Regions from separate parts of the Pseudomonas sp. NPDC090203 genome, predicted to be linked through region 3. Evidence: predicted binding sites of a transcription regulator. Region 3 holds the regulator's gene; each other region holds the start of a gene.
What was found. The regulator FliA, encoded in region 3, starts transcription of late flagellar genes. The targets are predictions, from matches to a motif close to CTAAAGTTTNNNNNNNNNNNGCCGNTAA.
Positions count from the first base shown of each region.

Region 1: ACIPO9_RS11270 (methyl-accepting chemotaxis protein) is a predicted target of FliA. The motif match lies at 1,302-1,329, and genes of this name have one in related genera.
Region 2: ACIPO9_RS04860 (methyl-accepting chemotaxis protein) is a predicted target of FliA. The motif match lies at 1,557-1,584, and genes of this name have one in related genera.

Region 1 covers NZ_JBIVCV010000005.1:280,993-285,846, reverse strand. Annotated here, with positions in the region: gene ACIPO9_RS11270 (methyl-accepting chemotaxis protein) at 1-1,188, opposite strand, end outside; gene ACIPO9_RS11265 (LysR family transcriptional regulator) at 1,456-2,376, opposite strand; gene ACIPO9_RS11260 (IclR family transcriptional regulator) at 2,439-3,275, opposite strand; gene ACIPO9_RS11255 (ABC transporter ATP-binding protein) at 3,526-4,554, shown strand; gene ACIPO9_RS11250 (ABC transporter permease) at 4,551-4,854, shown strand, end outside.
Region 2 covers NZ_JBIVCV010000002.1:438,462-443,315, forward strand. Annotated here, with positions in the region: gene ACIPO9_RS04860 (methyl-accepting chemotaxis protein) at 1-1,439, opposite strand, end outside; gene ACIPO9_RS04865 (16S rRNA (uracil(1498)-N(3))-methyltransferase) at 1,720-2,427, opposite strand; gene tatC (twin-arginine translocase subunit TatC) at 2,424-3,218, opposite strand; gene tatB (Sec-independent protein translocase protein TatB) at 3,215-3,709, opposite strand; gene ACIPO9_RS04880 (twin-arginine translocase TatA/TatE family subunit) at 3,720-3,992, opposite strand; gene ACIPO9_RS04885 (phosphoribosyl-ATP diphosphatase) at 4,053-4,385, opposite strand; gene hisI (phosphoribosyl-AMP cyclohydrolase) at 4,388-4,780, opposite strand; gene ubiB (ubiquinone biosynthesis regulatory protein kinase UbiB) at 4,839-4,854, opposite strand, start outside.
Region 3 covers NZ_JBIVCV010000006.1:294,920-299,773, reverse strand. Annotated here, with positions in the region: gene flhA (flagellar biosynthesis protein FlhA) at 1-326, shown strand, start outside; gene flhF (flagellar biosynthesis protein FlhF) at 338-1,696, shown strand; gene fleN (flagellar synthesis regulator FleN) at 1,816-2,649, shown strand; gene fliA (RNA polymerase sigma factor FliA) at 2,646-3,386, shown strand; gene ACIPO9_RS13110 (chemotaxis response regulator CheY) at 3,641-4,015, shown strand; gene ACIPO9_RS13105 (protein phosphatase CheZ) at 4,035-4,823, shown strand.

The DNA.
Region 1 (4,854 bases), on a different contig from region 3:
ACGGGCCGCTTCGATGGCCGCGTTGAGGGCCAGCAGGTTGGTCTGCTCGGCAATCCCGTGAATCACTTCCAGCACTTTGCCGATACGGCCGCTGTCACTTTCCAGACGGCGAATGACCTCAGCAGTGTTGCTGATTTCAGTGCGCATGCGGGTGATCGAGGTGATGGTCGCGCTCATCACCTTGCCGCCGTCCTGGGAGCTGCGGTCCGCTTCATCGGCGGCATTGGCCGCCTGGGCTGCATGGCGGGCGACTTCCTGGGCGGTGGCCGACATCTCGGTCATGGCGGTGGCCACCTGGTCGGTACGCTCGAACTGCTCGTGGGTGCCCTGGGCCATCAACGCCGCGATGGCCTTGAGCTCGCCGCCGGCGCTGTCCAGATCAGTGGTGCTGCGCTTGAGACGCGTGAAGGTGTCGGCGAGGAAATCACGCAACACGTTGGCGGCGACAGCCAGACGCCCCAGTTCATCCTGACGCGTGACGTTGACCCGATCACTGAAGCGGCCCTGGCTCAATTGCGCGACGTATTCGATCAGCATGCTGATGGGGCCGACGATATTGCGGTTGACCATCCACAGGGTCAGCCAGCCCACCAGCAAGGCTGAAGCCAGCATCACCAGCGTACCGATGAGGATGGTCTGGTCGGCGGTGCTGCTGATGACCGCAGACTGCTGATCGCTCTGCTTGCGCAGGTTGGTCACCAGCTCGCTCATCTGCTCGCTGGCCGCGCGATCGACGCCCTTGACCGCCTGGTCCCCCGCCACCGGATCGCCGCTGGCAGCGACGAACGCATCGCGGCCTTTGCGGTAGGCCACGCCCAACGCGCGGTGTTCCTCGCGCAGTTTGTCTACCTGGGATCGGGTCGCCGAATCCAGGCCTTTCATGGCGCTCAGGCTGCCCAGCGCATCCTGCACCAGACGCTCCTGATCCTCGAACTGGCCCCAGAACTTGTCGCGGTCAGCCGCCTGCTTGCCGCGCAGCAAGACGTTCTTCCACTCCTGGACCTGAATCTTGAATTGAAGGTTGGCCTGATCGACCAGTTGCGACGCACGCAGCGGACCTTCCAGCAACCCGCGATAAGCCTGCACGTTGCTGGACAGGAACTGGAAGCACGCCAGCGCGATCAGCAGCACCAGCACCAGGCTGCCGCTGAGCAGCGCCAGAATCTGCAATTTGAGGGATTTGGACATACGGGGAATCTCGTCAGGGAGGACAGCCTCGGGAATGGCCCGAAGGTTTGCATGCGTGTCACTTCCCTGTGCCTGGGTCTGACATCACGTCAAACCACAGGGCTTACGCACAAGCATCGGCTCTGGGACGGGGTTCTTGAGTGTGTATCGAACAGATCCGACAGGTGGTCGCAACCCTGTAGGAGCGCGCTTGCCCGCGACCGCGTCAGACCTGCCACCGATGTTGTCTGACTTGACGCTGTCGCGGGCAAGCGCGCTCCTACGGGATCAATCGCTCCACGCCACCTGACACTCTTTCAGATAATCGATGAACGCCCGCAAGCGCAGCGGCACGTGCCGGTTGCTGGGATAGAGCAAGGTGAACGGCCGTGAGCGCCCGGCATTGGCCTTGAGCACTTCAACCAACGTGCCATCGCGCAGCTCTTTCTCCACCACGAACCGATAGGCCTGAAACAAGCCTGCCCCGCTTTTGGCGAGAGTCACGCCTCCCAGCACGTCGTCGGAACAGCAATAACCGCCTTCGGCCAGGATGTCCCGCAGTTGGCCGTTCTCCTGAAACAGCCAGGGGATGCGTCGGCCATTGCTCGGCAGCTCATACTGGATGCAGTCATGGTCGGCCAGATCGTCCAGCGTCTGCGGGGTGCCTGCGCGTTTCAGGTAATCGGGCGTGGCCACCAGCACCAGCGCGCCATCTTCCAGTTTGCGAGCGATCAGCGTCGAGTCCGGCTGGGTGCGCACGCGGATCGCCATGTCGTAGCCCTCGGCCACGAAGTCGATGTTGCGATTGCTCAGGTTGATATCGACCGTCACCTCGGGGTAACGGCGCCGAAATTCAGGCAACAGCGGGAGGATGCGGTGATGGCCGTAGGTGGTGGGGATGCTCATGCGCAGCGTCCCGGAGGGCTTGAGCTGCTGGCCCGAGACCTGACGCTCGGCCTCGATCAGTTGCGCGAGGGCCTGGTTGCACTGCTCGAAGTACAGCCGGCCACTGTCGGTCAGGCGAATGCTGCGGGTGGTGCGCACGAACATCCGCACGCCCAGACGCTCTTCCAGCCGGGAGATCGAGCGGCTGACCGCCGCAGGCGTGACGCCAGCAGCCAGGGCGGCCGCGGTAAAGCTCCCCGCCTCGGCGGCCAGGCAGAACAGCTCGATGCTGCCCAGTTGAATGTCATCGAAGTGGCGTTTCACGATTAGTTACACCAGGTATCAATTGGTCAGAATACAGGTGATCGTGCCCACGGGCATCACCGCTACTCCCTTTGACCGAACACCTGCGAAGGCCGGCGCAGCACGGGGTCGAAGGGATTGATCTTCGGGCTGATGCCGCTGGCTTCGCGCTTGAGCATGTCCACCACGGTGGGCATGCGTTCGGCGTTGAGGCGGTCGCTGATGGTCGCCACGCTGAGTGCGGCCACGGCCCGGCCTTCGCGGTCGAGGATCGGCACCGCAAGACCCGCCATGCCCTCCAGCACGCCGGTGTTGCGCGCGGCGTAGCCCAGGCGGCGCACGTTATCGATCTCCGAGCGCAGCATCACCTCGTCATAGAGGTGAAAGTCCCGCAGCCGCGGCAGGTTGTAACGGATCACGGTTTCGCGCTCTTCCTCGGGCAGGAACGCCAGAATCGCCAGGCTGCCCTGCCCCACGCCCAAGGCCACGCGGCCCCCGATGTCACCGGTGAAGGTTCGTATCGGATACGGGCCTTCACTGCGGTCCAGGCACACCGCATCGAAACCGCTGCGCGCCAGCAGGAACAGCGAATCCCCCAGTGACGCCGACAGCCGCAACAGGCTGGGTCGCACCACGTCCCGCAGGTTGCCGGTCTGCCCGGCCTTGGCCGCCAGGGCGAAGAATTCAAGGCTCAAGCGATAACGCTTGCTGCGGGCGTCCTGCTCGACCATGCCCTCGTCCACCAGGCTGCGCAGCAGGCGATGGGTCGTGGGTTGTGACAGGCCAACCTGCTGCGCCAGTTGCGTGACCCGCTCACCACCCTCCGGGCAATCGCCCAGACAACGTAAAACCGCGAAGAGCCGAGACACCGCACCGACGCCCGTTTCTTTTTCGGCGTTATTCCGTTCAATGGAATCCATATTGCTCTTTTACCTTTATCAATCCACTGAACGCATAAACTTGAAAATACTACTCGCTCAATGAAATTCATCGTTGAGCCCATCCTATTCCCAGGCATAGGATCAGTCCACAGGGCGATTTGAATAACAGCGGTAGCCGACCCCGATCGAGCGCCAGCGTCCATGCAACAGCACGCACGTTTTTCTTTTCGCATCTGCCCACACAAAACGCACGCCCCAGGTGTGCACGACAAAAAAGGTGGAAGCAGTCATGGCTTTTCTACAACTCCAGGCACTGTGCAAGCGCTATGGCGCGGTCGATGCGGTGGTCGCCACTGATCTGTCGGTGGCCAAAGGCGAGTTCGTTTCCCTGCTCGGCCCCTCCGGCTGCGGCAAGACCACCACCCTGCAAATGATCGCCGGCTTCGTCGATGTCAGCGCAGGAAGCATCCTGCTCGACGGACGTGACATCACCCACGCCAAGCCCGCCAGCCGTGGCCTGGGCGTGGTGTTCCAGTCCTACGCGCTGTTTCCCCACATGACGGTCCGCGACAACGTCGCCTTTGGCCTGAAGATGCGCAAGGTTGCGGGCGCCGATATCCAGCGCCGGGTGTCGCGGGTGCTGGAACTGGTGCGCCTGGACAAGCACGCCGAGCGCTACCCTCGCGAACTGTCCGGCGGCCAGCGTCAGCGCGTGGCCCTGGCCCGGGCGCTGGTGATCGAGCCTCCGGTCTTGCTGCTCGACGAGCCGCTGTCGAACCTGGACGCCAACCTGCGCGAAGAGATGCAATTCGAGATTCGCCGCATCCAGCGCGAAGTCGGTATCACCACCCTGATGGTCACCCACGACCAGGCCGAAGCGCTGTCGATCAGCGACCGCGTGGTGGTGATGCAGGCCGGGCGCATCACCCAGATCGACGAACCGTACAAACTCTACGAACATCCCCGCACCCGGTTCATTTCCGGCTTTGTCGGCAAGGCCAACCTGCTGCGTGGCGACCGCGATCACAGCGGCGCGGCCCAGGTACGCGAAGCCCATGGCGACGGTGAACTGACCCTGAGCCTGCGCCCGGAGAAGATCGATCTGGTGGACGCCGACAAAGGCCGCCTGCAAGGCCGGATCGTCACCCGCTATTTCCTCGGCAGCCAGTGGCTGTATCGCGTGGAAACCTCGATTGGCGAACTGACCGTGGTACGCCGCAACAACGGTGACGCGCCGTTCAACGAAGGCATGGTGGTGGGGCTGGACTGGTCCGCCGAGCTGCTGCGGGTGCTGACCGCCGATGAGGTGCCGGCATGAGTGGCGCAGGCGTGTTGCGCGACACGGGTCGCGGCTATCTGTTATCAACCCCGGCCCTGGCCCTGTTCGTCGGCCTGCTGGTGCTGCCGTTGCTGCTGACCCTAGTGCTGTCGTTCAACGTGTTCGATTACGAGGTCGGGGTCAAGGGCGACGCCTGGACCTTGGCGCAATACCTGAATCTGGTCACCGACTCCTACTTCTACGAGATCTTTTTCCGCACCTTCTGGATCAGCGCGCTGGTCACCCTGCTGTGCGTGGTGATCGGCGTGCCCGAGGCCTACATCCTCAGCCGCATGGGTG
Region 2 (4,854 bases), on a different contig from region 3:
GCCACCACCGCAAAGCCGCGACCGGCTTCGCCAGCGCGAGCAGCTTCGATGGCGGCGTTGAGCGCCAACAGGTTGGTCTGCTGGGCCACGGACTTGATGACGTCCAGCACGCTGCCGATCTTGTCGCTCTCGCGCTTGAGTTCGCCCATGGCCTCGGTGGAATGGGCCACCTCGCGAGCCAGGCGCTCGATCTGGGCGATGGCCTCGTTGACCACCTTGTCACCCTCTCGGGCCTGCTGATCGGCCGCCACGGCCGCCTCAGAGGCTTCCTCGGCGTTGCGCGCCACTTCCTGCACGGTTGCAGTCATCTGATGCATGGCGGTGGCGACCTGATCGGTCTCGACCTTCTGGCTGTTGACCCCGGCGCTGGTCTGTTCGGTCACCGCCGACAGTTCCTCGGCGGCACTGGCGATCTGGGTGACGCTGTCGCCGATGCCGCCGATCAACTCGCGCAGGCTCAGGGTCATGCGCTGCATGCCGCCTTGCAGCTGGCCCAGTTCGTCGCGGCGGTCGACCTTGAGGTTGTGCGTCAGGTCGCCGGATGCCACGCGGTCCACGGCAATCAGTGTCTGTTTCAACGGCAGGGTGATCTGGCGGGTGATGGCCCATGCGGCCAGCACGCCAAACAGCAGGGCGATCACGGTCGCGATGCCGAGCATCGACTGCGCCTGCTGGCTGTCGGCGTCGCGCTTGGCGTTCTGCGAGGCGGTCAGCTGGTCGCTGAGGTCGCGCAGTTGCTGGCCCAGCCCGGCCATTTTTTCCATGGCCTGACGGCTGACCTGCTGCGCATCGCGGTATTGCCCAACGGCCGCGCGATAGCCCTTGAGTGCCAGGTTGGCCTTTTGCAGTTGCGGGATGTACTGCGAAGAAACGTCGCCGGCCAGGGTGTTCACGCCGACGATGGCTTCGTCGATGGCGGCGTTGGCGTTCTTCTCGAAGTCAGGATTGCCGCTGAAGGTGTAGCCGCGCACCTGGAAGCGTGCTTGCTGGATCTGCTTGCTGACGCCCACCGCGCTGTTGAATTGCAGGATGTTGTCGTGCTGGATCAGCGCTTCCTCGATCTTGTTGACTTCCTCGACCGCGGCGTCCGCTGTCGCACCCAGGTTGGTGCGGCTGGCTTCACGTGCGGCGATGGCGCGGGTCATGTCGTCGAAGGCGCGACGGTAGTCGGCGGCGGCCTGGATCTGGCCGTCGAGGAGTTGCAGGTCGCCTGGGCTTACGATCTTGCCGCGAGCTTTCTTGAGGTAGCCGTCGAGCTTGTCCAGCGCGGTCATGACACCCGTCGCGGCTTCGGCGCTGTACTGGGCTTCGTAGCGCATGCGCGCGGTGCCCAGGTCCAGGGTCTGCTCGCTGATCTGCGAGATGTTCGCCAGCTTGTCGCCGCGCTCGATCAACGAGCCCAGGCTAGACCAGCCCGTGGCAGTAATGACCAGCGTCATCAACAGCACCAGGCCGAAGCCGATGGCGAGTTTGCGACTCACACTCACGTTCCCGAGACGTTGGGCAAACCAGCGATACATGTGGATTCCTTGCGCGTTGTTTTTATCGATGCCGGGTTATCGGCACACAAAATGTGAACTGCAACGCCATTGGGCGGAAATGGCGCAGGAGCCGTCTAGTTTGTCCGTAGCAGCACGGCTTGCCGGCGGGAGCGGTGTGTCTGTAACGGATGGGTTGACTGACACACCGCTCCCGCCGGCAAGCCGTGCTGCTACGAGATCAGAAGAGACGTGCGAGGAGGGCGGTGACGGCGGTTTCGACGCGCAGGATGCGCTCGCCCAGTTGCACCGGGTTCAGGCCCGATGCGCGCAGCAGTTCGACCTCGTAGGGAATCCAGCCGCCTTCGGGGCCAATGGCCAGGGTGACCGGCTGCTCGACCGCACGCGGGCATGGGGGAAAGTCGCCGGGATGGCCGACCAGGCCCAGCGTGCCTTCCACGATGGCTGGCAGCCGGTCCTCGACGAACGGCTTGAAGCGTTTCTCGATGACGATTTCCGGCAGCACGCTGTCCCGGGCCTGTTCAAGCCCCAGAATCAGGTTTTCGCGAATCGACGCAGGTGTGAGGAACGGGGTCTGCCAGAAGCTTTTCTCGACGCGATAGCTGTTGACCAGAATGACTCTGGGCACGCCCATGGTCGCCACGGTCTGGAAGACCCGGCGCAGCATCTTCGGGCGGGGCAGGGCCAGCACCAGCGTCAGTGGCAGTTTGGCCGGCGGCTCGCGGTCGAAGCTGACCGACAGTTCCGCCTCGCGGGGCTCCAGGCGCAGCAGCTCGGCACTGCCCAGCAGGCCACCCACGCGCCCGACCCGCAGGCTGTCGCCCACTTCTGAGCGATGCACCTCTTGCATGTGCTTGAGGCGCCGGTCGCGCAGGATCACCCGGTCGGCCGAAATGAAGTCGGCCTCTTCCAGCAACAGCAGGTTCACGGCTGGGTCGCTGGCGGCTGGTCTTGCTTGTCCTCGGCGTTCTCGTCGTCTTCGTGGTCACCGCGCTTGGTGACCATCGAGCTGCACAGCACGCCGATTTCGAACAGCAGCCACATGGGCACCGCCAGCAGCGTCTGGGAAAAGATGTCGGGCGGCGTGAGGATCATGCCGACCACGAAGCAACCGATCACCACATAGGGGCGAATCTTCTTCAGGTATTTGACGTCGACGATGCCGATCCACACCAGCAGCACCACGGCCACGGGAATCTCGAACGCCACGCCAAAGGCCAGGAACAGAGTCATGACGAAATCCAGGTAACTGGAAATGTCCGTCATCATCGACACGCCCTCGGGCGTCACGCTGGCGAAGAAGTGGAAAATCAGCGGAAACACCAGGAAATACGCAAAGGCCATCCCGGCGTAGAACAGAATGATGCTGGAAATCAGCAGCGGCACCGCCACGCGCTTTTCGTGCTTGTACAGGCCCGGCGCGATGAAGCCCCAGATCTGGTACAGGATCACCGGCATCGCCAGGAACAGCGCGACCATCATCGTCAGCTTGAACGGCGTCAGGAACGGCGAAGCCACGTCGGTGGCGATCATCGTTGCGCCTTCGGGCAGGAATTTGCGCAGCGGCGCCGAGACGAAGGTGTAGATCTTCTGCGTGAAGTAGAACAGCGCGCCGAAGATCACGAAGATCGCCAGCACACAACGCAGCAGGCGCGAACGCAGTTCAGTCAGGTGCGAGACCAGCGGCATCTGCTGGTCATTTTCCGGGATTTCGCTCATGGGGCTCGTGGTGGCTGTGTCGAATCGTTGGCGGAAGGTGTGCTCGGCACAGCGGCGGCAGGAGCAGGCGCGACAGGCGCGGGCGCCGTTGCAGGCGGCGAAACCGGTTCGACCACCACGGGCTCCGAGATCACCCCGGTGCTGACCGGGGCCGGTTCGGCAGCAGGCGCGGGGGCGTTTTGCGCCTCGGGTGTCGGCGCTGCATCCAGCGCTGAAGGCGCAGGCTCCGGCGCAGCTGCGCGGGCCTGGGGCTGCATGATTTTGCGCGCTTCTTCTTCCAGCGAAAGAATGTGCTCGTTGTGCAGTTGACGACGAATCTCGTCGGCACCGATTTCGCGCTCAACTTCCTGTTTGATCGCATTGAAGCTGCGTTTCAGACGCCCGACCCAAAGCCCGGCAGTGCGCGCGGCTCCCGGCAGGCGCTCGGGGCCCAGTACCAGCAGGGCAACGAGACCGACCAGCAGCAATTCAGAGAAGCTGATACCAAACATGCGTCAGGACCTAGTCTTTGCGGATGGGCTCTTCGACTTTCTGCGCAGTGCCGTCGATGGTGTGCGGCTGATGCAGCGGCTGGGTCGGCGGGGTTGGCTGCGCGGTCTGCTGGGGTTGCACAGGCGGCTGCTCAGGGCCTTTTTCGTCGTCGTTCATGGCCTTGCGAAAGCCCTTGATCGACTCGCCGACGTCAGTGCCCAGGTTCTTGAGTTTCTTGGTGCCGAAGACCAATACCACGACAACCAGGATGACGATCCAGTGTTTCCAGTCAAAAATGCCCATGACGCGTTCCTCACAAGGTATTCGGGGCCCCTTGGCCCTCGGTTTATTCAGCCGGGCGCGTTATTCAGTTGGGCGCGCCGCCTTTTCGGCGTGGCCCGATAACCCGAAACGGCGATCCAGTTCATCGAGTACGGCTTGTGGATGCTGGCCCAGTGCTGAAAGCATGACCATGCTATGGAACCACAAATCGGCTGTTTCGTAGATGACATCGCTGCAGTCACCGCTGACGGCGGCATCCTTGGCGGCAATGATGGTTTCGACCGACTCTTCGCCGACCTTCTCCAGAATCTTGTTCAGCCCCTTGTGATAGAGGCTGGCCACGTAGGATGAGTCCGCCGCCGCGCCCTTTCGCTCTTCGAGCACCTGAGCCAGGCGAGACAAGGTATCAGTCATGTTCAGTGTCCTGCGTGGTAAATGGCTTCGGGGTCCTTGAGCACCGGCTCGACGGTCTTCCAGCCGGCGTTGTCATAGACGCGATAGAAGCAGCTTTCGCGGCCGGTGTGGCAGGCGATGCCGCCGATCTGCTCGACCATCAGGATGATGACGTCGGCGTCGCAGTCCAGGCGCATTTCGTGCAGCTTCTGCACATGGCCCGATTCTTCGCCTTTGCGCCACAGTTTGCCACGGGAACGCGACCAGTAGATGGCGCGGTTTTCGGCGGCGGTCAGGCTCAGCGCTTCGCGGTTCATCCAGGCCATCATCAGGACACGCCCGGTTTTATGATCCTGGGCAATTGCCGGGACCAAACCGTCGCTGTCCCACTTGATCTCGTCCAGCCAGTCTTTCATCGTCGGCTCCGGCCGCTGTGTTGAAGGGGGTTAGTGTGCCAGCGGCAGGCGCTGCTGGCTATCGGCGAACAACC
Region 3 (4,854 bases):
TTGAGCCGGAGCTGCCTGTTATCACCCTGGAGCCAAGGTTGGAACAGATATTGCTCAATAGTCTGCAGAAGGCAGGTCAGGGTCAGGAAGAAGGCGTTCTGCTCGAACCGAGTATGGCTGAGAAACTTCAGCGCTCGTTGATCGAAGCGGCGCAGCGTCAGGAGATGCAGGGTCAGCCGGTAATTTTGTTGGTCGCAGGTCCGGTTCGCGCCATGTTGTCCCGCTTTGGACGCCTGGCGGTTCCGAACATGCATGTTTTGGCTTATCAGGAAATTCCTGACAATAAGCAAGTCACCATCGTAGCGACTGTCGGGCCGAACGGCTGAGGTAGTGAGTCATGCAAGTTAAGCGTTTTTTCGCCGCCGATATGCGTCAAGCCATGAAACTGGTTCGTGATGAGCTGGGCGCTGAAGCCGCCATCATCGGCAACCGGCGGATTGCCGGTGGCGTCGAGCTGACAGCCGCGCTGGACTACAAACTGTCTGCGCTGGCCCCGCGTGTGCCCAACGTCGAGCTCGAGGACGAGCTGCGCAAGACTCAGTCGCGCATCGTGACCGCACAGGCGGAGCTGACCAGCCGCAGCGAACTGGACACCGTCGCCAATCGCCAGCTGTTCGCAGGCATCGCCATGGACGACAGCAACAAGCAGATCGAGCCGACCCTGGACGAGCCGTTCCGCCCATCGATCCATGCCGCGATCGCGGCTGATCGTGCAGAGCGTGCCGAGCGTGCGGCGGCCGAGCCTGGCATCAGCCAGCGCGCCTACGAGTCGATGCGTTCGGAATTGAACGGCCTGCGTGAACTGCTGGAAGTCCAGCTCGGTTCGCTGGCCTGGAATCAACTGCAAGGCAGCCGCCCGCAACAGGCCAACCTGTGGCGTCGCCTGCAACGTGTTGGCCTGTCCGGCCCGCTGTCCCGTGACCTGCTGAACATGGTCCCGGACGTCGACGACCAGCCCCACGCCTGGCGCATGTTGCTGGCGCACCTGGCGCGCATGATCGTCACGCCCGACGTCGAGCCGCTCGAAGAGGGCGGGGTGATTGCCATGGTCGGACCTGCCGGAATGGGCAAGACCACCACACTGGCAAAACTTGCGGCGCGATATGTGTTGAAATACGGCGCGCAAAATATCGCGCTGGTGAGCATGGACAGCTTCCGTATCGGTGCCCAGGAGCAACTCAAGACGCTGGGCCGCATTCTCAATGTGCCGGTGACCCACGTCGATCCGGGCCAGTCCCTGGCTCAGGCGCTGGAGCCGCTGCTGCGCAAGCGCGTGGTGTTGATCGACACCGCAGGCCTGCAAGCCAGCGATCCTGCACTGCGTCTGCAGCTGGAAAGCCTGGCGGGCCGCGGCATCAAGGCGCGCAACTACCTGGTCCTGGCCACAACCAGCCAGAAGCAGGTGTTGACCGCCGCGTACCACAGTTACAAACGTTGCGGCCTGGCCGGGTGCATCCTGACCAAGCTGGACGAAACCGCAAGCCTGGGCGAAGTGCTCAGCCTTGCCGTGACACACGAGTTGCCCGTGGCCTATCTCACCGATGGCCCACGGATACCGGATGATCTGCATCTGCCACGTCGCCATCAGCTTGTAAGCCGGGCGGTGAGTGTTCAGATGCAGGAGGAGCCTAGCGAGGAAGCGATGGCGGATATGTTTGCGGATCTTTATCACAGCCCCGGCAAACGCGCGGGCTAGGTTAAGGAAAATGACATTGGAAAATACCTGCATCGATGGTCTGCCAGGCATTGTTCAGTCACTGAACGTGCAGCCCGAAATGTGGCTTAGGTCTAAGCAAGACAAGGTAAAAAATTAACATGGGCAGCATGCATCCCGTTCAGGTTATTGCGGTGACTGGTGGCAAAGGTGGCGTAGGCAAGACCAACGTGTCAGTGAACCTTTCGCTGGCACTGGCCGAGCTAGGGCGTCGCGTGATGTTGCTGGACGCCGATCTGGGTCTGGCCAACGTCGACGTATTGTTGGGCTTGACCCCTAAACGCACCCTGGCCGACGTCATCGAAGGCCGCTGCGAACTGCGCGATGTCCTGTTGCAGGGGCCTGGCGGTGTGCGCATCGTGCCGGCGGCGTCCGGCACTCAGAGCATGGTCCAGTTGACCCCGGCCCAGCATGCCGGCCTGATTCAGGCATTCAGCGACATCGGCGACAACCTGGACGTGCTGGTGATCGACACCGCCGCCGGGATTGGCGAATCGGTCGTCAGCTTCGTGCGCGCGGCGCAGGAAGTGTTGCTGGTGGTCTGCGACGAGCCGACTTCGATCACTGACGCCTACGCGCTGATCAAGCTGCTCAACCGCGACTACGGCATGAACCGCTTCCGCGTGCTGGCCAACATGGCCCAGAGCCCGCAGGAAGGGCGCAACCTGTTCGCCAAGCTGACCAAGGTCACCGACCGCTTCCTGGACGTCGCGCTGCAATATGTGGGCGCCGTGCCGTACGACGAGTGCGTGCGCAAGGCGGTGCAGAAGCAGCGCGCGGTGTACGAAGCGTTTCCCCGTTCCAAATGTGCGCTGGCGTTCAAGGCCATCGCGCAGAAAGTCGATACCTGGCCGCTGCCGGCGAACCCGCGTGGCCACCTGGAATTTTTCGTTGAGCGCCTGGTTCATCAGACCAGTGCAGGGCCAGTGTCATGACTGCAAGTGGCTATCGCATGTACAGCAAATCATCCAGAGATTCCCAGTACGAGCTCATCGAGCGCTATGCCCCGTTGGTCAAGCGTATCGCCTACCACTTGCTGGCGCGTCTGCCGGCCAGCGTGCAGGTCGAGGACTTGATCCAGGCGGGGATGATCGGCCTGCTCGAAGTGTCGACCAAATACGACTCCACCAAGGGTGCGAGCTTCGAGACCTACGCCGGCATCCGCATTCGCGGCGCGATGCTCGACGAAGTGCGCAAGGGTGACTGGGCGCCACGCTCGGTTCACCGCAACACGCGCATGGTCAGCGACGCGATTCGTGCCATTGAAGCAAAAACCGGCCGTGACGCTAAAGATCACGAGGTTGCTGCCGAACTTCAATTGAGCCTGGACGATTACTACGGGATTCTGAACGATACCTTGGGCAGCCGCCTGTTCAGCTTCGACGACCTTTTGCAGGACGGCGAGCATGAAGGGCTGCACGAGGACGGCGCGAGCCAGTCGCTGGAACCCTCGCGCGATCTCGAAGACGAGCGCTTCCAGAGCGCGCTGGCCGATGCCATCGCCAACCTGCCCGAGCGTGAACGCCTGGTGCTGGCGCTGTACTACGACGAAGAGCTGAACCTCAAGGAAATCGGTGAGGTCCTGGGTGTCAGCGAATCCCGTGTCAGCCAGCTGCACAGCCAGTGCGCCGCACGTCTGCGGGGCCGGCTGGGTGAGTGGCGCGCACGTTGATTGATTGAACGCAGGCTTTCGGGGCTGCGGATGGTATGTAAAACCGGCTGTGCAAGATGTTGTGTGGGCATCATGAGACAAGGCAGGAGCCGGTCGGATCGGGTCTTTGAAGATCCGCTCTGCTGCGCGCGTGACCTGCCGATTCGTCAGACCCGTCACTGTTATTCGTAGAAGCCGCTCGCCGGTATTGATTGAACGCGCGTCCAGGTGCTGGGCGCGTTAAAGACTGCTTGGAGGTCGAATTGGACAAGAACATGAAAATCCTCATCGTTGATGACTTCTCAACGATGCGGCGGATCATAAAAAACCTGTTGCGTGACCTTGGGTTCACCAACACGGCCGAAGCAGATGACGGTACCACCGCATTGCCGATGTTACAGGCTGGCGGTTTCGATTTCCTGGTCACGGACTGGAACATGCCGGGCATGTCGGGCATCGACCTGCTGCGCCAGGTGCGTGCCGATGAACGCCTGCGCCACATGCCGGTGCTGATGGTCACTGCCGAAGCCAAGCGCGAGCAGATCATCGAGGCTGCCCAGGCCGGTGTTAACGGTTACGTCGTGAAGCCATTCACAGCCCAAGTGCTCAAAGAGAAGATCGAAAAGATATTCGAGCGCGTCAATAGCTGATGTCCGCTGCGAGGGCGCTATGGATCCTAAAGATTCGACAATGGGTGACTTCGAGTCGACCCTGAAGAAACACGCACAAGAGCTCGTCACCAGCCTTGAAAAAGGCAAGTTCGGCGACGCCGTGCAACTTATCCATGAGCTTAACCAGACTCGCGATCGCGGGTTGTATCAGGAAGTGGGCAAGCTGACGCGCGAGTTGCACAGCGCGATCGTCAACTTCCAGATCGACCCGCACATGCCGCAAGCCGAGGAAGTGTCCCAGATCACTGACGCCACCGAGCGCCTGTCCTATGTGGTCAGGCTCACGGAAGGTGCGGCCAACCGCACCATGGACCTGGTGGAGCAGAGCACGCCGTTGATGAACGGCCTGAGCGAGGACGCCAAGGCACTGAGTGCCGATTGGGGGCGCTTCATGCGTCGCGAGATCGGCGCCGAAGAGTTTCGTGATCTGGCCCGCCGCGTCGATGGTTTTCTGTCGCGCAGCGAGAAGGAGACCCACCAGGTCGCCAGCCACCTGAACGACATTCTGCTGGCCCAGGACTATCAGGACCTGACCGGCCAGGTGATCAAGCGTGTCACCACGCTTGTGACCGAGGTCGAGAGCAATCTGCTCAAGCTGGTGCTGATGGCAAGCCAGGTGGATCGCTTTGCCGGGATCGAGCACGATCAGGAAGTGTTCCGTAAGCAAAAAGAACAGGAAAAACTTCATTCCAAGGGTGAAGGTCCGCAGATTCATGCCGATAAACGTGAAGACGTCGTATCCGGTCAGGATGATGTAGACGATCTGCTATCCAGCCTGGGTTTCTAACTTCCAGTTCCCGGGTTCTATGTGAAAGTGG